4 regions of the Citrobacter sedlakii genome follow, and region 2 is predicted to be linked to each of the others. Evidence: predicted binding sites of a transcription regulator. Region 2 holds the regulator's gene; each other region holds the start of a gene.
The links. Region 2 encodes PurR, which represses purine synthesis genes. Its sites were predicted from a motif close to CANGCAAACGTTTGCNTG; they were not measured.
Positions count from the first base shown of each region.

Region 1: pyrC (dihydroorotase) is a predicted target of PurR. The motif match lies at 2,915-2,932, and genes of this name have one in related genera.
Region 3: purT (formate-dependent phosphoribosylglycinamide formyltransferase) is a predicted target of PurR. The motif match lies at 3,123-3,140, and genes of this name have one in related genera.
Region 4: gltS (sodium/glutamate symporter) is a predicted target of PurR. The motif match lies at 3,272-3,289, and genes of this name have one in related genera.

Region 1 covers NZ_CP071070.1:2,013,072-2,018,772, reverse strand. The annotation lists gene rimJ (ribosomal protein S5-alanine N-acetyltransferase) at 1-8, opposite strand, end outside; gene mdtH (multidrug efflux MFS transporter MdtH) at 269-1,477, shown strand; gene grxB (glutaredoxin 2) at 1,541-2,188, shown strand; gene JY391_RS09650 (lipoprotein) at 2,318-2,878, shown strand; gene pyrC (dihydroorotase) at 2,981-4,027, shown strand; gene dinI (DNA damage-inducible protein I) at 4,103-4,348, shown strand; gene bssS (biofilm formation regulator BssS) at 4,649-4,903, shown strand; gene solA (N-methyl-L-tryptophan oxidase) at 5,034-5,701, shown strand, end outside.
Region 2 covers NZ_CP071070.1:2,480,902-2,486,602, forward strand. The annotation lists gene JY391_RS11840 (C40 family peptidase) at 1-762, shown strand, start outside; gene sodB (superoxide dismutase [Fe]) at 888-1,469, shown strand; gene JY391_RS11850 (MFS transporter) at 1,524-2,690, opposite strand; gene cydH (cytochrome bd-I oxidase subunit CydH) at 2,859-2,948, opposite strand; gene purR (HTH-type transcriptional repressor PurR) at 3,243-4,268, shown strand; gene punR (DNA-binding transcriptional activator PunR) at 4,265-5,197, opposite strand; gene punC (purine nucleoside transporter PunC) at 5,321-5,701, shown strand, end outside.
Region 3 covers NZ_CP071070.1:2,742,708-2,748,408, reverse strand. The annotation lists gene edd (phosphogluconate dehydratase) at 1-1,178, shown strand, start outside; gene kdgA (bifunctional 4-hydroxy-2-oxoglutarate aldolase/2-dehydro-3-deoxy-phosphogluconate aldolase) at 1,214-1,855, shown strand; gene purT (formate-dependent phosphoribosylglycinamide formyltransferase) at 1,856-3,088, opposite strand; gene yebG (DNA damage-inducible protein YebG) at 3,220-3,501, shown strand; gene yebF (protein YebF) at 3,574-3,924, shown strand; gene JY391_RS13160 (tellurite resistance TerB family protein) at 4,020-4,685, shown strand; gene ptrB (oligopeptidase B) at 4,769-5,701, shown strand, end outside.
Region 4 covers NZ_CP071070.1:86,413-92,113, reverse strand. The annotation lists gene recG (ATP-dependent DNA helicase RecG) at 1-1,874, shown strand, start outside; gene gltS (sodium/glutamate symporter) at 1,915-3,120, opposite strand; gene xanP (xanthine/proton symporter XanP) at 3,341-4,732, shown strand; gene JY391_RS00440 (AsmA family protein) at 4,853-5,701, shown strand, end outside.

The DNA of each region.
Region 1 (5,701 bases), 470 kb from region 2:
CCAAACATAGATATTTCAACTCCTTCCCGAATCGTCATGACACCCTGATTCACTTACTATACCTGTGCAAAACCGCCCTGTGAAAAGCACGATTTGCCATTATTTGAATTATTCCTGCATTTTGATAAAAACTCTCTATCAAGACGGACTTTTGATAAAAAAATATTGTCCCGGTCAGGGGTGGGCAAAAAGAGAGCAAAGCCGCAGAATAGGATCCTCTTCGCTCTGTCTACTCGGAATATTGAGAGTATTTTCCCGGGAGGGGAAAATGTCGCGCACCTCGCAGGCCAGGAACCTGGGTAAATATTTCCTGCTCATCGATAACATGCTGGTCGTGTTAGGCTTTTTCGTCGTGTTCCCGCTGATCTCCATTCGCTTTGTTGACCAAATGGGCTGGGCCGCCGTCATGGTCGGGATTGCCCTGGGTCTGCGTCAGTTCATTCAGCAGGGACTGGGCATTTTTGGCGGCGCGATTGCCGACCGTTTTGGCGCCAAGCCCATGATCGTCACCGGTATGCTGATGCGCGCCGCCGGGTTCGCCACTATGGGAATTGCCCATGAACCCTGGCTGCTGTGGTTTTCCTGCTTTCTCTCCGGTCTCGGCGGGACACTTTTCGATCCGCCCCGCTCTGCGCTGGTGGTTAAACTGATCCGCCCGCAGCAACGCGGTCGTTTTTTTTCACTGCTGATGATGCAGGACAGCGCAGGCGCGGTAATTGGCGCGCTGTTAGGCAGCTGGCTGTTACAGTATGATTTTCGTCTGGTGTGCGCGGTAGGCGCGGTGCTGTTTGTTTTATGCGCGGGCTTTAATGCCTGGCTGCTGCCCGCGTGGAAGCTGTCGACTGTGCGTATTCCGGTGCGTGAAGGGATGCGCCGCGTACTTAATGACAAGCGCTTTGTCACCTGTGTGCTCACACTGGCGGGCTATTATATGCTGGCGGTTCAGGTCATGCTCATGCTGCCGATAATGGTCAATGACATTGCCGGTTCACCGGCAGCGGTAAAATGGATGTACGCCATTGAAGCCTGCCTGTCGCTGACGTTGCTCTACCCCATCGCCCGCTGGAGCGAAAAACGTTTTCGTCTTGAGCACCGGTTGATGGCCGGGCTGCTGCTGATGTCACTCAGCATGCCGCCTGTCGGCCTGGTGAGCGATTTACAGCAGTTGTTCACCCTGATTTGCACCTTTTACATTGGTTCGATAATCGCTGAACCGGCGCGGGAAACGCTGAGCGCGTCGCTGGCGGATGCCCGGGCGCGCGGCAGTTACATGGGCTTTAGCCGTCTTGGTTTAGCCATTGGCGGCGCGATAGGCTATATCGGCGGCGGCTGGCTGTTTGATATGGGAAAATTGCTCCAGCAGCCGGAGCTGCCGTGGATGATGCTCGGCATTATTGGCGGGATCACCTTCCTCGCGTTAGGCTGGCAGTTCAGCCATAAACGCACACCGCGAGGTATGCTCGAACCGGGCGCCTGATTTGATACCTGCTCGCGTCTCCTCCATACTGACAAAGAACCGACAGTAAAATGGAGGAGAAACGTGAAGCTTTATATTTACGATCACTGCCCTTTCTGCGTCAAAGCCCGCATGATTTTCGGCCTCAAAAACATTCCCGTCGAACTGAACGTCCTGGCCAACGATGACGATGCCACGCCGACCCGTATGGTTGGTCAGAAAATGGTGCCGATTCTGCAAAAAGACGACAGCCGCTATATGGCGGAAAGCATGGACATTGTGCATTACGTCGACAACATTGATGGCAAGCCGCTGCTGACCGGCAAGAAGGTTCCGGCTATTGACGAATGGCTGCGTAAAGTGAACAGCTACGCTAACCATCTGCTCCTGCCGCGCTTTGCTAAATCAGCCTTTGACGAATTTTCCACGCCATCAGCCCGTCAGTACTTTACGCAAAAGAAAGAGGCAATGATCGGCAGTTTTGCCGACCATCTGGCTCACTCTGCAGGGCTGACGAAAAAAATCAGCGACGACCTCCGGGCGCTGGATAAGCTGATCGTTCAGCCCAACGCCGTCAACGGCGAACTGTCCGAAGACGATATTCAGCTTTTTCCCCTGCTGCGCAACCTGACGCTGGTGGCAGGCGTGAACTGGCCGACGCGTGTGGCGGACTATCGCGACAATATGGCAAAACAGACACAGGTCAATCTGTTATCATCCATGGCGATATAACCTTCGCTGGCGGCGGCATCGTTTCGCATGTCGCCGCTATTTTCAGTTTTTTCTACTGGCGCTGTTTGTGCCGGTAACACATGCTGCTCAGGTCAGGATTTTGACAATGGCAACATGTCGAGGAACCTCATGAAGACGATTTTTTTTGCCGCTGCGCTGATGGTTGGCGGCCTGCTGGTCGGCTGTAACCAGCTCACGCAGTACACGGTAAGCGAACAGGAAATTAATCAGGCCCTTGAAAAACATAACAATTTTTCTAAAGATATTGGCTTACCTGGCGTCGCCGACGCCCATATCGTGCTGAATAATCTGGCGAGCCAGATCGGTCGCGAAGAACCGAATAAAGTCACCCTCACCGGCGATGCGAACCTGGACATGAATTCGCTGTTTGGCAGTCAGAAAGCGACCATCAAGTTGAAACTGAAAGCGCTGCCGGTATTCAACAAGGATAAAGGCGCCATCTTCCTGCAGGAGATGGAAGTGGTGGATGCTACCGTCACGCCGGAGAAAATGCAGAGCGTCATGCAAACGTTGATGCCCTATCTGAATCAGTCGCTGCGCAACTATTTTAATCAGCAGCCGGCTTACGTACTGCGTGAAGACGCCAGCAAAGGCGAGGCGATGGCGAAGAAATATGCCAAAGGCATTGAGGTGAAACCGGGCGAAATCATTATCCCGTTCACGGACTAAACGACAAGGGCGCTCCGGCGCCTTTTTTTACGTGCAAACGAAAACGTTTCCGCTTATCCTTTGTGTCCGGCAAAAATGACATTCCCCAGCCGGAGCATATTGATGACAGCACCCTCCCAGGTTTTAAAAATCCGCCGCCCAGACGACTGGCACCTTCACCTTCGCGATGGCGACATGTTGAAAACGGTCGTGCCGTACACCAGTGAAATTTATGCTCGCGCCATTGTGATGCCGAATCTCGCGCCGCCGGTCACCACGGTGGATGCGGCTATCGCCTACCGTCAGCGCATTCTTGATGCGGTGCCTGCCGGGCATTCATTTACCCCGCTGATGACCTGCTATTTAACGGACTCGCTGGATCCGGATGAGCTGGAACGCGGCTTCCGCGAAGGGGTGTTCACCGCGGCAAAACTGTATCCGGCAAATGCCACCACCAACTCCAGCCACGGGGTGACCTCCGTCGACGCCATTATGCCGGTGCTGGAACGGATGGAAAAACTCGGTATGCCGCTGCTGGTCCATGGTGAAGTCACCCACGCGGATATTGATATTTTCGATCGCGAAGCGCGTTTTATCGAGACCGTCATGGAACCGCTGCGGCAGCGGCTGCCCGCGCTGAAGGTAGTCTTTGAACATATCACCACCAAAGATGCCGCCGACTATGTCCGCGAGGGCAACGAACTGCTGGCGGCGACAATTACACCCCAACATCTGATGTTCAACCGCAATCATATGCTGGTGGGTGGGATTCGCCCTCACCTGTACTGCCTGCCCATCCTGAAACGTAACGTTCATCAGCAGGCGCTGCGTGAACTGGTTGCCAGCGGCTTTGCGCGCGCATTCCTTGGAACCGACTCCGCTCCCCACGCACGGCACCGCAAAGAGTCGAGCTGCGGCTGCGCAGGCTGCTTTAACGCGCCGACGGCGCTGGCGAGCTATGCCACTGTCTTTGAAGAGATGAACGCGTTAGCGCATTTTGAGGCATTTTGTTCACTGAACGGACCGCGCTTTTACGGGCTGCCGGTTAACGACACTTTTGTTGAACTGGTACGCGAAGAACGGCTAGTGCCGGAAAGCATCCATGTTGCGGATGACACGCTGGTGCCGTTCCTCGGGGGTGAAACAGTACGCTGGTCCGTTAAAGCATAAAAAAATCAGCGCCGCCTGTTGTCAGCGGGTTATTTTAACTGTATAAATAACCAGTATATTCAACAGGGGGTCATTATGCGTATTGAAGTCACTATTGCAAAAACTTCTCCGTTGCCAGCAGGCGCTATCGACGCGCTGGCTGGCGAACTCTCCCGCCGTATCACCCATCATTTTCCCGATAACGACGGAAACGTCACCGTGCGTTATGCCGCCGCGAATAATTTGTCCGTGATTGGCGCGACAAAAGAAGATAAACAGCGTATCAGCGAAATCCTCCAGGAAACCTGGGAGAGCGCGGACGACTGGTTTATTACCGACTAAAAAAGCTGTGCTGTTGTGTGTTTGCCGGGTCGCCCCGGCTTTTTTTACCACGCTATCTTTCCTGAACCGATAAACGGTTATAATTTCACCTATACTCAAAATAATTGGACAACTTACTTAAAATTAATGAACAAGATGGTGATTAATTCCCCACAATATTCCTAAAAAGGAGAAATTTATCCTTTTCCCCCTTTAAATTTACCGTGAATACCCTTATTTATTGATATACTGAAGTTGCTTCAGATAAAAACGCATTGAACCTCGAAAACCGTTGTCTTGTAACACGAATTAGGGGGCATGATGGAAAAGAATAATGAAGTCATTCAGACTCATCCGCTTGTGGGATGGGACATCAGCACCGTGGATAGCTATGATGCGCTGATGCTGCGTTTGCACTACCAGACCCCAAATCGCCCTGAAACGGACGGAACGGAAATAGGCCAAACGCTCTGGTTAACCACCGATGTTGCCAGACAATTCATTTCGATCTTAGAAGCGGGTATCGCCAAAATAGAATCCGGCGATTACCAGGAAAATGAGTACCGTCGTCATTAACGAGACGGTGATGACCACTCACAAAAGGCACCTTCATGGTGCCTTTGCCGTTTCTGGTTTGTATCACATGGGTTGTATAACGGCGTTCACTTAATTACCCTGCCCCTATCGCGACAGCAGAGAGAACCCCATGAATTACGATTTAATCATCATTGGCAGCGGCTCCGTCGGTGCGGCCGCCGGTTATTATGCCACTCGCGCCGGGCTAAATGTGCTGATGACGGATGCCCATATGCCGCCGCATCAGCAAGGCAGCCACCACGGCGACACGCGACTGATCCGACACGCTTACGGCGAAGGCGAGAAGTACGTGCCGCTGGTGCTGCGCGCCCAGGCGCTTTGGGATGCGCTTTCCACCCATAGCGACGAGCCGATTTTTGTCCGTTCCGGCGTCATTAATCTTGGCCCGGTCGATTCCCCATTTTTAGCAAACGTCGCCCACAGTGCGAAACAGTGGCAGCTTAACGTCGAGCGTATGGACGCTGCCGCTGTCATGGCGCGCTGGCCGGAAATCCGCGTTCCGGATGACTATATTGGTCTGTTTGAAGCAGACTCCGGATTTGTCCGTAGCGAGCTGGCTATCGCCACCTGGATACGCCTGGCGAAAGAAGCTGGCTGCGCACAGCTGTTCAACTGCCCGGTCACGGCAATCCGTCATGACGAGGGCGGCGGCGTCACGGTTGAAACAGCCGACGGCGAGTACCGCGCGAAAAAAGCGCTGGTCAGCACTGGCACCTGGGTGCGCTCGCTGCTCCCCGAACTGCCGATCCAACCGGTGCGCAAAGTCTTCGCCTGGTA
Region 2 (5,701 bases):
GTGGCCCAGGCTTCCCGGCAGGCCAGGACAACGTCTGACATTTCTCACAGCAAGAAAACCGCAGACAAGAAAAAAAACACCGCAACAGCGAAAAAGACCACGAAAAATTCCCAACGCACCGCAAAAAAAACAACCGCTAAAAACGCAGTGAAAACGGCATCGGCCAGCAAAAAACGTGTAACCCCCTCCAGCAAAACCTCCCGAACGACCAGTCGCCGCACAAAATCTGGCGTTTCGAAGACAGCCGTCGTGAGCTGGACGGAAAAATGCACGCCACGAAAAGGCCGCAAGCCACACTGCGTGAAGGTGAAAAGCGCAGCGGCCAGCACCCTTGCGGACGCGCATAAGTTAAAAGTCCAAAAAGCCACCAGTACAGCAATGAATAAACTGATGAGCCAGATTGGTAAACCCTACCGCTGGGGCGGTACATCGCCGCGTACTGGCTTCGACTGTAGCGGTCTGGTCTATTACGCCTATAAGGATTTGGTTAAATTCCGCATACCCCGCACGGCAAACGAGATGTATCACCTGCGTGATGCGGCGCCGATCGAACGGGGTGAGCTGAAAAATGGCGATCTGGTGTTCTTCCGTACCCAGGGTCGCGGCACAGCCGATCACGTTGGCGTCTACGTCGGTAACGGCAAATTTATTCAGTCGCCACGCAGCGGTCAGGAAATCCAAATCACCTCTCTTAGCGAAGACTACTGGCAGCGCCATTATGTCGGCGCCCGCCGGGTGATGACGCCGAAAACCATTCGCTAAAACTTTACCCTGTTGTTACACAACAGGGTAAGTTCTTCTTTTGCCACACCTTTCAATTTGCTACCCTATCCTTACGTACAATAAGGTTATTGTGCGAATCAATATTAATAATAAGGAGAGAAGCAATGTCGTTCGAATTACCTGCATTACCGTATGCCAAAGATGCGCTTGCGCCGCATATTTCCGCTGAAACGCTGGAATACCACTATGGCAAACACCATCAGACCTATGTGACAAACCTGAATAACCTGATCAAAGGCACCGCATTTGAAGGCAAATCGCTGGAAGAGATTGTGCGGAGCTCTGAGGGGGGCGTGTTTAACAACGCCGCTCAGGTCTGGAACCACACCTTCTACTGGAATTGCCTGGCGCCGAATGCCGGTGGGGAACCCACGGGTGAACTGGCTGACGCTATCGCCGCCGCGTTTGGCAGCTTCGCCGACTTCAAGGCCCAGTTTACCGATGCCGCGATCAAGAACTTCGGCTCCGGCTGGACCTGGCTGGTTAAAGACAAAGACGGCAAGCTGGCTATCGTGTCCACGTCTAACGCGGGGACGCCGCTCACCACAGACGCCACGCCGTTAATGACCGTCGACGTATGGGAACACGCCTATTACATTGACTATCGTAACGCGCGTCCGGGTTATCTGGAAAACTTCTGGGCGCTGGTTAACTGGGCGTTTGTGGCGAAAAACTTTGCCGCATAACTGAAAAATGCCCGACAGCACATTCGTGCGTCGGGCATTAAAGAGTTTGCCGTTTTAGCTGGCGACGCACTCTGTCTGCGGCTGTTTTCTGGCGGAAATAAACACCAGCAGTAGCGCCAGCCCCGCCACGATCGCCCCCATAACCGGAACAAAAGCGTAGCCCAGACCGCCGGAAATGACCGCCCCGCCCGCGGCAGCGCCCAGCGCATTACCCAGGTTGAAAGCGCCAATATTCACTGACGAAGAAAGGCCCGGCGCCTCGTGCGCCACACGCATCACTCGCATTTGCAGTGGAGGCACCACCGCGAAGGTCGCCGCTCCCCAGACCACCATAGCGATCGCTGCCCCCAGCGCATTTTGTGCCAGAAAGGGGATCGCCAGCATAATCACCATCAGAAGCAACAGAAAACCTTTCAGGGTGCCATTCACCGAACGGTCAGCCAGTTTTCCGCCAAAATAATTACCGATGGAAAACCCAACGCCAATCAGCACCAGCATACCGGTGACAAACGCTGGCGAGGCATGCGTAATGCTGTGCAATACGGGCGCGATGTAGGTATACAGCGTAAACATCGCCCCAGCCCCCAGAACAGTGGTTAATAACGCCATCAACACCTGCGGACGCATCAGCACCGCCAGCTCCTTTTTTACCTCCGGACGCGTTCCAGCGCTGCCCTTCGGCAAGGAGAAGAACAGGCTCGCCATCGCGATAACGCCCAGCCCAGCGGTCGCCATAAACGACATTCGCCAGCCGATAGTTTCACCGAGCCAGGTGGCAGCCGGAACACCGCCGATGTTGGCGATTGTCAGTCCCATAAACATTGTTGCCACCGCGCTGGCCTGCTTATGCTTTGGCACCACGCTTGCCGCCACGACGGAGCCCAGCCCAAAAAAGGCGCCGTGGTTCAGACTGGTCAGAACGCGAGACAGCATCAGGGTGGTGTAATCAGGAGAGATAGCGGAAAGCACATTGCCCACGGTGAAAATGGCCATCAGAAAGATCAACGCATTGCGACGTCCGCGATGTGAAAGCAGTAGCGTCATTAATGGCGCGCCGACCATCACCCCAATGGCATAAGCGCTGATCAGCATTCCTGCGGCGGGAATCGTCACATCAACGCCGCGAGCGATGACCGGCAATAATCCCATGGGAGAAAATTCAGTGGTGCCGATCCCGAACGCGCCTATGGCCAACGCCAGTAAAGGGTAATTTATTTTCATACGGTAATGACTCCGCCTGTTCGCGCTTAAACGCGGTGGACAAGAAAAGCCAAAAGCATGACATCAATCACAAAAAAAGAGAAGTTAACAAATTTACAAAAGACTTTTGCATTTTTGATAACAATTGGCGAAGGGAATGTGAGGGAGCGACACTCCCTCAGCGGTAAATCAGTGCAGTGCTGCGGTTAAACCACCTGCCACGATCAGAGCCAGAACAATAAACGTGGTCACTAATGAAAATTTCAGATCGGTGCTCATCAACTTTTCTCCTTTTTATTCCCACACAAAAAGTGATATAGCGCATTTTTACACACTTGAAAGCAAAAATCTCCCACGATTTAGGGTGATATCTGTTTTTAACACTTCCCCTTTTCGTTAAGATCAGCCAAAATTCGACGCTTACTTGTTTAGCGTACCGGCCATTGACCCCTTCCTGACGTTCCGTGTCGTTTTCCCGGCGTGCCGCAACCCTGATGTTGCGATCAGGGTGTGTAAAGGCAAACGTTTACTTAGCGTATTTTACTGTTCAGGTTGGGTCTGGAGTGAGATGTAATGGCAACAATTAAAGATGTAGCGAAACGAGCAAACGTTTCCACTACAACCGTATCACACGTTATTAACAAAACGCGTTTTGTTGCAGAAGAAACGCGTAACGCGGTGTGGGCGGCAATCAAAGAATTGCACTATTCCCCCAGCGCCGTCGCCCGAAGCCTGAAGGTCAACCATACCAAGTCCATCGGCCTGTTGGCGACCAGCAGCGAAGCCGCCTACTTTGCCGAAATTATAGAAGCCGTTGAAAAAAACTGTTTCCAGAAGGGTTATACCCTCATCCTCGGCAACGCGTGGAATAACCTGGAAAAACAGCGCGCCTATCTGTCGATGATGGCGCAAAAACGCGTGGATGGCCTGTTGGTCATGTGTTCTGAATATCCGGAACCTCTGCTTTCTATGCTCGAAGAATACCGTCATATTCCCATGGTAGTGATGGACTGGGGCGAAGCCAAAGCCGATTTCACGGACACGGTGATCGATAACGCCTTTGAAGGCGGCTATATGGCAGGCCGATACCTGGTGGAGCGCGGACATCGTGAAATCGGCGTGATTCCCGGTCCGTTGGAGCGGAACACCGGCGCAGGCCGTCTGGCTGGCTTTATGAAAGCGATGGAAGAAGCGCTGATCAACGTGCCGGAAAACTGGATTGTGCAGGGCGATTTTGAGCCGGAGTCCGGCTACCGCGCAATGCAGCAAATCCTGTCGCAGTCACACCGTCCGACAGCGGTATTCTGCGGCGGCGACATCATGGCGATGGGCGCGCTCTGTGCTGCCGATGAAATGGGTCTGCGCGTCCCGCAGGATGTCTCGCTGATCGGTTATGACAACGTGCGAAACGCGCGCTTCTTTACGCCAGCGTTAACCACTATTCATCAGCCGAAGGATTCTCTGGGTGAAACGGCGTTTAATATGCTGTTAGACCGTATCGTCAATAAGCGCGAGGAGTCCCAGTCGATCGAAGTCCACCCGCGACTGATTGAACGTCGCTCTGTTGCGGACGGCCCGTTCCGCGACTACCGCCGTTAAGTCGCGCCTGCGGGAGTCTCATCAGGCTCCCGCAGCCACTCTCTGTTCAGTGTTTCACTGTCTCCCAGATACTCCAGCAGCCACGCCAGCGCCGGCGAGGTATCGTTTTGTTGCCAGGTAAGACAGCAGGCGGCATCCGGGAAAGGATTTTCCAGCTCCAGCGCAACCCACTGCCCCGTGTTAAGACGAGGTTTGGCAAAATGCGTCGGCACCATGCCAATACACAATCCAGCGCTGATACAGGTTGCGGAAGAGTCCCAGTCCGGCACGACCATACGGCGTTGATTATCCAGTAACCATGTGACGCGTTTGGGCAGGTTTCGGGAGGTATCCTCCAGCACCAGCGACGGCCAGTTTCGCAACGTGTCGTCGCTCAACGGCCCCATTATGCTCGCCAGCGGATGGGAACGCGCCACCACGCAACTCCAGCTCAACATTCCCATATCGCGAAAGGCATAGCGACCGCCCACCGGAATAGCGCGCGTCGCGCCAATGGCCAACTCCACCCGACCATCGGACAACGCGTCCCAGACGCCGTTGAAAACTTCCTGAAAAACCAGCAGCTCTACATCATCAAAATGACGGTAAAAGTCGACGACCATCTGGCGGGTCCGTTCCGGACGCACGATATTATCCACCGCAACAGGCAACTGCCCGCGCCAGCCATTGGCGATTTGCTGACACTGTTGCCGGGTGTCCTGCATTTTTTTGATAACAGAACGCCCTTCTTTTAAAAACCAGGCCCCGGCGGGCGTCAGCACCACGTCACGGTGGCGGCGTTCAAACAGTGGGACCGCCAACCACTCTTCCAGTTGCCGTACCGTGTAGCTGACCGCAGAAGGCACCCGGTGCAATTCCTGAGCCGCTGAACTGAAGCTGCCGTTACGCGCAACGGCGTCGACGACTTCCAGCGCATATTCTGACCACATAATCTGCCTGCAAAATTTTTGAATGCAATAACCAAATATTACCGTTTCACAAGGAGAAAGACACTCCCTACACTCTGCGCGAAGATTATTCATTAAAATAAGAGAACAACTATGCAAGCAGCGATGCAACCTGGAAAAGGGTTTTTAGTCTGGCTGGCGGGACTGAGCGTACTGGGCTTTCTGGCCACCGACATGTATCTCCCCGCTTTCGCCGCCATTCAATCCGACCTGCAAACGCCCGCGTCGGCGGTCAGCGCCAGCCTCAGCCTGTTTTTAGCGGGTTTTGCCGTCGCGCAACTGCTGTGGGGACCGCTTTCAGACCGCTATGGACGCAAACCGATCCTGCTGTCAGGTTTAGCCATTTTTGCCCTCGGCAGCCTGGGGATGCTGTGGGTAGAAAGCGCCGCCGCACTGCTGGTTTTACGCTTTGTGCAGGCGGTAGGCGTCTGCGCCGCAACGGTGATCTGGCAGGCGCTGGTTACGGACTATTATCCTTCGCAGAAG
Region 3 (5,701 bases), 260 kb from region 2:
CGGCCTCTTACCATGCGCCAGGCACCTGTACCTTCTACGGAACGGCCAACACCAACCAGATGGTGGTGGAATTTATGGGCATGCAGCTGCCGGGATCCTCTTTTGTGCATCCGGATGCGCCGCTGCGTGAAGCGCTGACCGTGGCGGCGGCGCGTCAGGTGACGCGTCTGACTGGCAACGGCAACGACTGGATGCCGATCGGTAAAATGATCGATGAAAAAGTGGTGGTAAACGGGATTGTCGCGCTGCTGGCAACCGGAGGTTCCACCAACCACACAATGCACCTGGTGGCAATGGCGCGTGCGGCGGGCATTCAGATTAACTGGGATGACTTCTCGGATCTGTCGGACGTCGTGCCGCTGATGGCACGCCTGTACCCGAACGGTCCGGCAGACATTAACCACTTCCAGGCGGCGGGTGGCGTACCGGTGCTGATGCGCGAACTGCTGAATGCGGGCCTGCTGCATGAAGACGTCAATACCGTGGCGGGCTTCGGTCTGAAGCGCTACACCCTGGAACCGTGGCTGAATAACGGCGAGCTTGACTGGCGTGATGGCGCACAGAAATCACTGGACAACAATGTCATTGCCGCTTTTGATCAACCGTTTTCCCATCACGGTGGAACGAAGGTACTGAGCGGGAATCTGGGTCGCGCAGTCATGAAAACGTCTGCGGTGCCGGTTGAGAATCAGATTATCGAAGCCCCCGCCGTGGTCTTCGAAAGCCAACATGACGTTTTACCGGCCTTTGAAGCAGGTCTGCTGGACAAAGATTGCGTCGTGGTTGTCCGTCATCAGGGACCAAAGGCGAACGGAATGCCAGAATTACATAAACTCATGCCGCCACTTGGTGTATTATTGGACCGCTGTTTCAAAATTGCGTTAGTTACCGATGGACGGCTTTCGGGTGCTTCAGGTAAAGTGCCTTCAGCCATCCATGTTACCCCGGAAGCCTACGACGGCGGCCTGCTGGCGAAAGTGCGCGATGGCGACCTTATTCGGGTGAACGGACAGACAGGGGAATTAACGCTGCTGGTTGATGACGCGGAACTTGCCGCCCGCCAGCCTCACATTCCGGATCTGAGCGCTTCGCGTATCGGTACCGGTCGTGAGATGTTTAGCGCGCTGCGTGAAAAACTTTCCGGCGCGGAGCAGGGCGCAACCTGTATCACTTTTTAAGACTCATTTTGTAATCAGGCGAGAGAAAAACTCTGATGAAAAACTGGAAAACAAGTGCAGAAGCAATCCTGACCACCGGCCCGGTTGTCCCGGTGATCGTGGTGAATAAACTGGAACACGCTGTGCCGATGGCAAAAGCGTTAGTTGCCGGTGGTGTGCGCGTACTGGAAGTCACGTTACGTACCGCCTGTGCGATGGATGCTATCCGCGCTATCGCCAAAGAGGTGCCGGAAGCCATTGTCGGCGCGGGTACCGTTCTCAACCCGCAGCAACTGGCGGACGTCACTGCTGCCGGCGCGCAGTTCGCCATCAGCCCGGGTCTGACCGAGCCGTTACTGAAAGCGGCAACGGAAGGTACGATCCCGCTTATTCCGGGGATCAGCACGGTTTCTGAACTGATGCTGGGAATGGACTACGGCCTGAAAGAGTTTAAATTCTTCCCGGCGGAAGCCAACGGCGGCACCAAAGCGCTGCAGGCGATTGCGGGTCCGTTCTCACAGGTACGTTTCTGCCCGACCGGCGGCATTTCTCCGGCCAACTACCGTGATTACCTGGCGCTGAAAAGCGTGCTGTGTATCGGCGGTTCCTGGCTGGTGCCGAACGATGCGCTGGAAGCGGGTGACTACGACCGTATTACCCGCCTGGCGCGCGAAGCAGTAGAAGGCGCGAAGCAGTAATTAGCGGTTATGTCGTTTATCAGGCCTACGCGCGGCTGTAGGCCTGATGGCGATTCGACCTTTGACAATCACCTGACGGGCCGCGTCTTTTGCGCTCATCACTGCCGCGTCAACGTTTTCTCCTGTCGCCAGGACGACCCCCAGACGACGGGTTCCATCGATTTCCGGCTTACCGAATAAGCGCATCTGCAGGCCTGCGCCAACCGCATTCTGCACCTGGTCAAACGTGACGTTCTGGCTGGACAATGACGGTAAAATCACCGCTGAAGCTGACGGCCCGTACTGGCGGATAGCGCCCACCGGCAGACCGAGAAAGGCGCGTACGTGAAGGGCAAACTCGGACAGATCCTGCGAAATCAGTGTCACCATTCCGGTGTCGTGTGGACGAGGGGAAACTTCGCTAAAAATGACCTCATCGCCGCAGACAAACAGCTCAACGCCAAACAGCCCGTGGCCGCCTAATGCCAGCACCACTTTACGTGCAATCTCCTGGGCGCGTTCGAGCGCCAGCGCGCTCATCTGCTGCGGCTGCCAGGATTCACGGTAGTCGCCATCTTCCTGACGATGGCCCACCGGCGCGCAGAAATGCACGCCGTCGACGGCGCTAACGGTCAACAGGGTAATTTCGAAGTCGAAATTCACCACGCCTTCCACTATCACTCGCCCGGCCCCCGCGCGACCGCCTTGCTGCGCATACGCCCAGGCCTGGGCTAATTGTTCATCGGAACGGATAAAACTTTGTCCTTTGCCGGAGGAGCTCATCACCGGTTTCACAATGCAGGGATAGCCAATTTCGCTGACGGCCTCACGAAAGCTGGCTTCGCTGTCGGCAAAACGGAAAGGGGACGTGGGCAGCGCCAGCGCCTCCGCCGCCAGGCGGCGAATACCTTCACGGTTCATCGTCAGTTGTGTCGCGCGGGCGCAGGGGACAACGTTCAGACCCTCCTGCTCCAGTTGTACCAGCATGTCAGTGGCGATAGCTTCGATTTCCGGTACGATAAAATGCGGTTTCTCCTGTTCAACCACACGTCGCAGGGCGTTCCCGTCCAGCATATTGATGACGTGGGAACGGTGCGCGACATGCATCGCTGGCGCGTCGGCATAGCGATCGACCGCGATAACCTCAATGCCGAGGCGCTGGCACTCTATCGCCACTTCTTTACCCAGCTCGCCGGAACCTAACAACATCACCCGAGTGGCTGCCGGACGCAGCGCTGTACCTAATAACGTCATACAAATATCCCCCGATAAAATTGGCCGCAGTATATACGAAAACGTTTGCGTCTGTCTTTATTACCAGGTTGATTTCAGGCCGCAAATGGAATATACTGTATATAAATACAGTAATATTGAGAGGCTGCAAAATGGCGGTTGAAGTTAAATACGTAGTCATTCGTGAAGGTGAGGAAAAAATGTCATTTACCAGCAAAAAGGAAGCCGATGCGTATGACAAGATGCTGGACACGGCGGATCTGCTTGACACCTGGCTTGAACAGTCGCCGTTAGCGCTGGAAGACGAACAGCGTGAAGCGCTTTCCCTGTGGCTGGCAGAACAGAAAGATGTCCTGAGCACTATTCTCAGAACCGGCAAATTGCCATCGCCGCAGGTGGTTGAGTCCGCGGAAGACGACACCCAGGCCGCCTGAGTCTGACTTGCGCTCCTGCCGTTTTGTACCATGCTTTTTTCTGAGTCAACGCAATGGGCTATGGAGAAAAACATGAACAAAACGGGCGTGCTGCTGAGCTTGCTGCTGGTTGCCAGCGCATCGGCGTATGCAGCCAGTACAGACAGCAAAACGGTCAAATTTCCTCAGTGTGAAGGGCTGGATGCCGCGGGCATTGCGGCGAGCGTTAAGCGCGATTATCAACAAAATCGTATTGCGCGCTGGCCTGACGATCAAAAGCATGTTGGTCAGGCCGATCCTGTTGCCTGGGTTAACCCGAAAGAAATTACCGGCCAGGATGGAAAATGGCAGGTGCCGCTGACCGTACGCGGAAAAAGCGCGGATATACACTATAACGTCAGCGTCGATTGCAAAGCCGGCAAGGCGGAGTATCAGCCGCAGTAACGTCATAATTTGCGCATCTTTTGCAGGAAAATACATTTCCTGACATCCCCTCGGGTACGATTTGAAGATTCATTGTCAGTACTTGAGGGGCAAAAATGGCTAACTGGCTAAATCAATTACAATCTTTGCTCGGACAGAGCGGAGCGTCTTCGTCGTCTTCCTCTTCCGGTCAGCAAGGATTAAGTAAACTGTTGGTTCCCGGCGCGCTGGGTGGCCTGGCAGGTTTACTGGTCGCAAATAAATCTTCCCGTAAATTACTCAGCAAATATGGCACTGGCGCGCTGCTCGCGGGCGGTGGCGCGATTGCTGGCACAGTATTATGGAACAAGTACAAAGACAGAGTGCGTGCCGCCCATCAGGACGAGCCGCAATTTGGCGCGCAGAGTTCGCCGCTGGATGTGCGCACCGAGCGTTTGATCCTGGCGCTGGTTTTCGCTGCAAAAAGCGATGGTCATATTGATGCGAAAGAGCGCGCCGCTATCGAGCAGCAGTTGCGTGAAGCGGGCGTGGAAGAGCAGGGGCGCGTGTTCATCGAGAAGGCCATTGAGCAACCGCTCGATCCGCAGCGTCTGGCCGAGGGCGTTCGCAACGAAGAAGAAGCGCTTGAGGTTTACTTCCTGAGCTGTGCGGCCATTGATATTGATCACTTTATGGAGCGCAGCTACCTTAACGCGCTGGGCGATGCGTTGAAAATCCCGCAGGATGTCCGCGAAGGTATTGAACAGGATCTCAAACAGCAAAAGCTGGCGTTACCCGGCTAACCGCTGAATGCAGCATGTTTCGCTTGCATCATTCGTGAGTTTTGCCACCCTTAGAGGATGTATAATCACGAAAGAACAGTGACATGCTGCCGAAAGCCAATCGTATTCCCTACGCCATGACGGTCCATGGCGATACACGCATCGATAATTATTACTGGCTGCGGGACGATAGCCGCTCGCAGCCGGAAGTCCTTGACTACCTGCGCCAGGAAAACGCCTACGGGCATCAGGTCATGTCCACCCAGCAGGCATTGCAGGACCGCGTACTGAAAGAAATTATCGATCGCATTCCCCCGCGCGAAGTCTCCGCGCCTTATGTGAAGAACGGTTATCGCTATCGCCATATTTACGAACCGGGCTGCGAGTACGCCATTTATCAGCGTCAGTCGGCGCTCAGTGAAGAATGGGATGAATGGGTCGCGCTACTTGACGGCAACAAACGGGCGGCGCATAGCGAGTTTTACACCCTTGGCGGGCTGGCTATTACTCCTGACAACTCGATTATGGCGATAGCGGAAGATTACCTGTCCCGCCGTCAGTACGGGATTCGTTTCCGTAATCTTGACAGCGGCAACTGGTATCCGGAAATGCTCGATAACGTCGCCCCCGAGTTTGTCTGGGCGAATGATTCTCTGACCTTCTATTATGTGCGCAAGCATGCCACAACGCTGTTGCCTTATCAGGTCTGGCGCCATACCGTTGGCACGCCGTCGAATCACGACGAACTGATCTACGAAGAAAAAGACGATACGTTTTACGTCAGCCTGCATAAAACAACCTCGCAGCATTACATTGTGATCCATCTTGGTAGCGCGACGACCAGCGAAGTGCGGCTGCTGGATGCCGAGTTGGCCGACGCTGAACCGTTCGTCTTTTTGCCGCGTCGTAAAGATCACGAGTACAGCCTTGATCATTACCAGCACAAGTTCTACCTGCGTTCGAACCGTGACGGCAAAAACTTCGGTCTGTATCGCACTCGTGTCCGTGACGAAAAAAAATGGGAAACGCTGATCCCA
Region 4 (5,701 bases), 2.4 Mb from region 2:
ACTGCAACATCACTTTTGGCGGTCGCCGGATGATGACATGCCAGATAAGCGACGGCTCCGGCATTCTCACCCTGCGCTTTTTCAACTTCAGCGCAGCAATGAAAAACAGCCTTGCCAGCGGACGTCGGGTGCTGGCTTATGGCGAAGCGAAGCGCGGGAAATACGGTGCCGAGATGATTCATCCGGAATACCGTATCCAGGGCGATCTCAGCACCCCTGAGTTACAGGAAACCCTGACCCCTGTCTATCCGACCACTGAAGGCGTCAAGCAGGCGACGCTGCGCAAGCTGACCGACCAGGCGTTAGACCTGCTGGATACCTGCGCCATTGCCGAACTGCTGCCGCCGGAACTCGCGCAGGGCATGATGAGCCTGCCGGAAGCATTGCGTACCCTCCACCGTCCGCCGCCGACGCTACTACTGAGCGATCTGGAAACCGGTCAGCATCCGGCGCAGCGACGACTGATCCTTGAAGAATTACTGGCGCATAATCTGAGTATGCTGGCGCTTCGCGCCGGAGCGCAGCGTTTCCATGCGCAACCGCTGAGCGCCAACGACACGCTCAAAAACCAACTTTTAGCGTCGCTGCCGTTTAAACCCACGGGCGCACAGGCGCGTGTTGTCGCGGAAATCGAACGAGATATGGCGCTGGACGTTCCGATGATGCGTCTGGTGCAGGGCGATGTTGGCTCCGGTAAAACGCTGGTAGCGGCGCTTGCCGCACTGCGGGCGATTGCGCACGGCAAGCAGGTCGCGCTGATGGCGCCCACCGAACTGCTGGCAGAACAACATGCCAATAACTTCCGTAACTGGTTTGCGCCGCTTGGCGTGGAAGTGGGCTGGCTGGCCGGCAAGCAGAAAGGAAAGGCGCGTCTGGCCCAGCAGGAGGCGATCGCCAGCGGACAGGTGCAAATGGTGGTGGGAACACACGCTATTTTCCAGGAGCAGGTGCAGTTTAACGGTCTTGCCCTGGTGATTATCGACGAACAGCACCGTTTTGGCGTGCATCAGCGTCTGGCGCTGTGGGAAAAAGGCGAGCAGCAGGGTTTCCATCCACACCAGCTAATCATGACCGCCACGCCGATCCCACGCACCCTCGCGATGACCGCTTATGCGGATCTCGACACGTCCGTTATCGATGAACTGCCGCCGGGACGTACGCCCGTCACCACCGTCGCCATTCCGGACACCCGGCGCAGTGACATTATTGACCGGGTGCGCAACGCCTGTACCCAGGAAGGGCGTCAGGCTTACTGGGTGTGCACGCTGATTGAAGAGTCGGACCTGCTGGAAGCGCAGGCCGCAGAAGCGACGTGGGCAGAGCTGAAGCTGGCCCTACCGGAGCTGAACGTCGGCCTGGTGCATGGCCGGATGAAACCAGCGGAGAAGCAGGCTGTGATGGCGGCGTTTAAGCAAGGTGAACTGCATCTGCTGGTTGCGACGACAGTCATTGAAGTGGGTGTGGATGTCCCTAATGCCAGCCTGATGATCATCGAAAACCCGGAGCGTCTGGGGCTGGCGCAGTTGCATCAGCTCCGTGGGCGCGTTGGTCGCGGCGCGGTTGCTTCTCACTGCGTACTGCTTTACAAGTCTCCTCTATCGAAGACGGCTCAGAAACGACTGCAGGTGCTGCGCGACAGTAACGATGGCTTCGTGATTGCGCAAAAAGACTTAGAAATTCGCGGTCCCGGCGAACTGCTCGGCACACGCCAGACGGGCAATGCCGAGTTTAAAGTAGCGGATTTACTGCGCGATCAGGCCATTATTCCCGAAGTTCAACGCATTGCGCGTCATATTCATGAAAGGTATCCGCAGCAGGCAAAAGCGCTTATCGAACGCTGGATGCCGGAAACGGAGCGCTATTCCAACGCCTGACCGTTCCCGATGTCGTGGCTGCGTTACGCCGCCCCCAGGTTTACTGTGCGAAAATCGGCAACAGCAGATACAGTTTGATCACCAGCGCGTTGACGATATCAATGAAGAACGCGCCAACCATTGGAACCACCAGAAATGCCATATGCGACGGACCAAACCGGTCGGTAATTGCCTGCATATTGGCAATTGCCGTCGGCGTGGCGCCCAGGCCAAATCCACAGTGTCCTGCCGCCAGCACCGCCGCGTCGTAGTTTTTACCCATCATGCGCCAGGTCACGAACACAGCGTACAGCGCCATGGCGATCGTTTGCACCACCAGAATAGCCAGCATCGGCAGCGCCAGCGAAGCCAGCTCCCACAACTTCAGACTCATCAGCGCCATCGCCAGGAAAAGCGACAGACTGACGTTGCCCATAACGGACACGGCACGTTCAAAGACGCGGTAAAAGCCCAGCAGCGCCAGACCATTGCTGACGATCACGCCGACAAACAGTACGCAGACAAAGGTAGGCAGTTCAAACACCGTACCCACCAGCAGCTGGGCAACAATTTTCCCCACGGTCAGACAGATGGCGATGAGGGCGATGGTTTCGATCAGCACCAGCGAGGTGATCATGCGTCCAACGTCCGGTTTCTCAAACGCTGTCGGCACTTCCTGATCGTCAGGGATACCATCCGGCGTGGTGGAATGCTTCACCAGATAACGGGCAACCGGCCCCCCGATCAGCCCGCCAAGCACCAGACCAAAGGTCGCGCAGGCCATTGCCACTTCCGTGGCGTTCGCAAAACCGTAGCGCTCAATAAACAATTTACTCCACGCCGCGCCGGTGCCGTGACCGCCGGACAGCGTAATTGACCCGGCAATCAGCCCCATTAACGGGTCCAGTCCCAGCAGGCTTGCCATTCCGATGCCGATAGCGTTTTGCATCAGCAGCAGACCAACCACCACGATCAAAAAGATACCAACGACGCGGCCCCCTTTTCGCAGGCTGGCGATGTTCGCGTTTAGACCAATGGTGGCAAAAAAGGCCAGCATTAACGGGTCACGCAAGGTCATGTCAAAGTCAACTTCCCAGCCCATGCTCTTTTTCAGCACCAGCAAAGCCAGCGCGACCAGTAAGCCACCGGCAACGGGTTCCGGAATGGTGTATTTCTTCAGAAAGGAGACTGACTGGACCAGCTTACGCCCCAGTAGAAGCGTTAGCGTTGCGGCAACAAGTGTCGATAACGTATCGAGATGAAACATAGACTAGCTCCTGTTGTGTGCATGGTTCGTACATGCACGGTTTCCTGAAATTTCTGCTCTTCATGAGTAATCGGCATGGATTTTAAGCAGAAAAGCAGTAAAAGTTATATAAAAAGGTGAGGTTAGTTGTTTTAAATATTAGGATTAGCGAGTGGCAATCGTTTGCTTTTACCTTCTGGTCAGCTAAAATGCCCGCTTTTCCACCACGGGATTGCCTCTGATGTCTGTTAACACCCTTGAATCAGAAAGTGCGCAACCGGTTGCGCATAATCAAAACAGTGAACTGATTTATCGTCTGGAAGATCGCCCGCCGCTACCGCAAACCCTTTTCGCCGCCTGCCAGCACCTGTTGGCGATGTTTGTTGCGGTCATTACCCCGGCGCTGCTTATCTGTCAGGCGCTCGGGTTACCGGCACAGGATACGCAACACATCATCAGCATGTCGCTGTTCGCCTCCGGCGTGGCCTCGATTATTCAGATTAAAGCGTGGGGGCCGGTCGGTTCGGGATTGTTATCGATTCAGGGAACCAGTTTTAACTTCGTGGCACCGCTGATCATGGGCGGCACCGCGCTGAAGACCGGCGGCGCAGATGTCCCAACCATGATGGCCGCGCTGTTTGGTACGCTAATGCTGGCAAGCTGCACCGAAATGGTAATTTCCCGTGTGTTGCACCTCGCGCGCCGCATCATTACACCGCTGGTTTCAGGCGTCGTGGTGATGATTATCGGCCTGTCGCTGATTCAGGTCGGTCTGACGTCGATTGGCGGTGGTTATGCCGCCATGAGCGACAATACGTTCGGCGCGCCGAAAAACCTGCTGCTGGCAGGCGTGGTGCTGCTGCTGATTATTCTGCTTAACCGTCAACGCAACCCGTACCTGCGCGTCGCCTCACTGGTTATCGCGATGGCGGCGGGTTACGCGCTGGCGTGGTTTATGGGGATGCTGCCGGAAAACACCGCGCCAGCCTCCCAGGAACTGATCATGGTGCCAACGCCGCTGTACTATGGCCTGGGTATCGACTGGAGCCTGCTGCTGCCGCTGATGCTGGTCTTTATGATCACGTCACTGGAAACTATTGGCGACATCACCGCCACATCCGACGTTTCTGAACAACCGGTCTCTGGCCCGCTGTATATGAAGCGTCTGAAGGGCGGCGTACTGGCAAACGGCCTGAACTCCTTCGTCTCTGCCGTCTTTAACACGTTCCCGAATTCCTGCTTCGGCCAGAATAACGGCGTGATTCAACTGACCGGCGTGGCCAGCCGCTACGTTGGTTTCGTAGTGGCGCTGATGCTGATCCTGCTCGGTCTGTTTCCGGCGGTAAGCGGTTTTGTACAGCATATTCCGGAGCCGGTGCTGGGTGGCGCAACGCTGGTGATGTTCGGCACCATCGCCGCTTCTGGCGTGCGCATTGTGTCCCGCGAGCCGCTGAACCGCCGCGCTATCCTGATCATCGCACTCTCACTGGCGGTCGGTCTTGGCGTGTCTCAGCAGCCGCTGATCCTGCAATTTGCGCCAGACTGGGTGAAAAACCTGCTCTCTTCCGGTATCGCCGCCGGAGGGATTACCGCTATCGTTCTGAATCTGATTTTCCCGCCTGAAAAGCAGTAAGCTTTATGCGACGGTGAGTTCAATTCACCGTCGCTATAATACTCTTTCACGATTCCTGCCTTGAGGATCGCGCGTAAATCGTGCATAACTCAGCTATGTGTATTCGCGGGATGGAAGACCATGAAATTTATTGGAAAGCTGATTCTCTATCTGCTCATCGCCCTTCTGGTGGTGATTCTCGGCCTCTATTTTCTGCTGCAAACCCGCTGGGGAGCAGAGCACGTCAGCGCCTGGGTATCAGAGAACAGTCAGTATCGTCTGGCCTTTGATGCGATGGATCATCGCTTTTCCTCGCCTACGCATGTTCTGCTGGAAAACGTTACTTTTGGTCGCGACGGTCAACCGGCCACGCTGGTGGCGAAAGCTGTCGATATTGGCCTGAGCAGCCGCCAGCTCACCGATCCCTTTCATGTCGACACCATCTTGCTAAAAGACGGCACGCTGAACATTTCGCTCCAGACGGCGCCCTTCCCCTTCCAGGCCGATCGCCTGCAGTTACAGGGGATGGCGTTTAACAGCCCGGGCAGCGAATGGGATCTGAGCGCCCAGCGGGTAAATGGCGGCGTGATCCCGTGGTTGCCGGAAGCCGGTCACGTCCTTGGCAAAAAAGCGCAAATTCAACTGAGCGCGGGTTCACTGACCCTGAACGACGTTCCTGCCACCAACGTCCTGATTGAAGGCAGCATCGATAACGAGCAGGTGAACTTAAGCAACATTGGCGCAGACGTGGCCCGCGGCGCATTAACCGGAGTGGCGAGGCGCAATGCCGACGGCAGTTGGATGGTGGAAAATCTGCGCCTGAACGATATCCGGCTACAAAGCGATAAGTCGCTCAGCGACTTTTTTGCCCCGCTGACAACCGTTCCTTCCTTGCAGATTGGCCGTCTCGAAGTGACCGACGCCCGCCTGCAAGGACCGGACTGGGCGGTAACCGACCTTGATCTCAGTCTGCGCAATCTGACCTTCAGC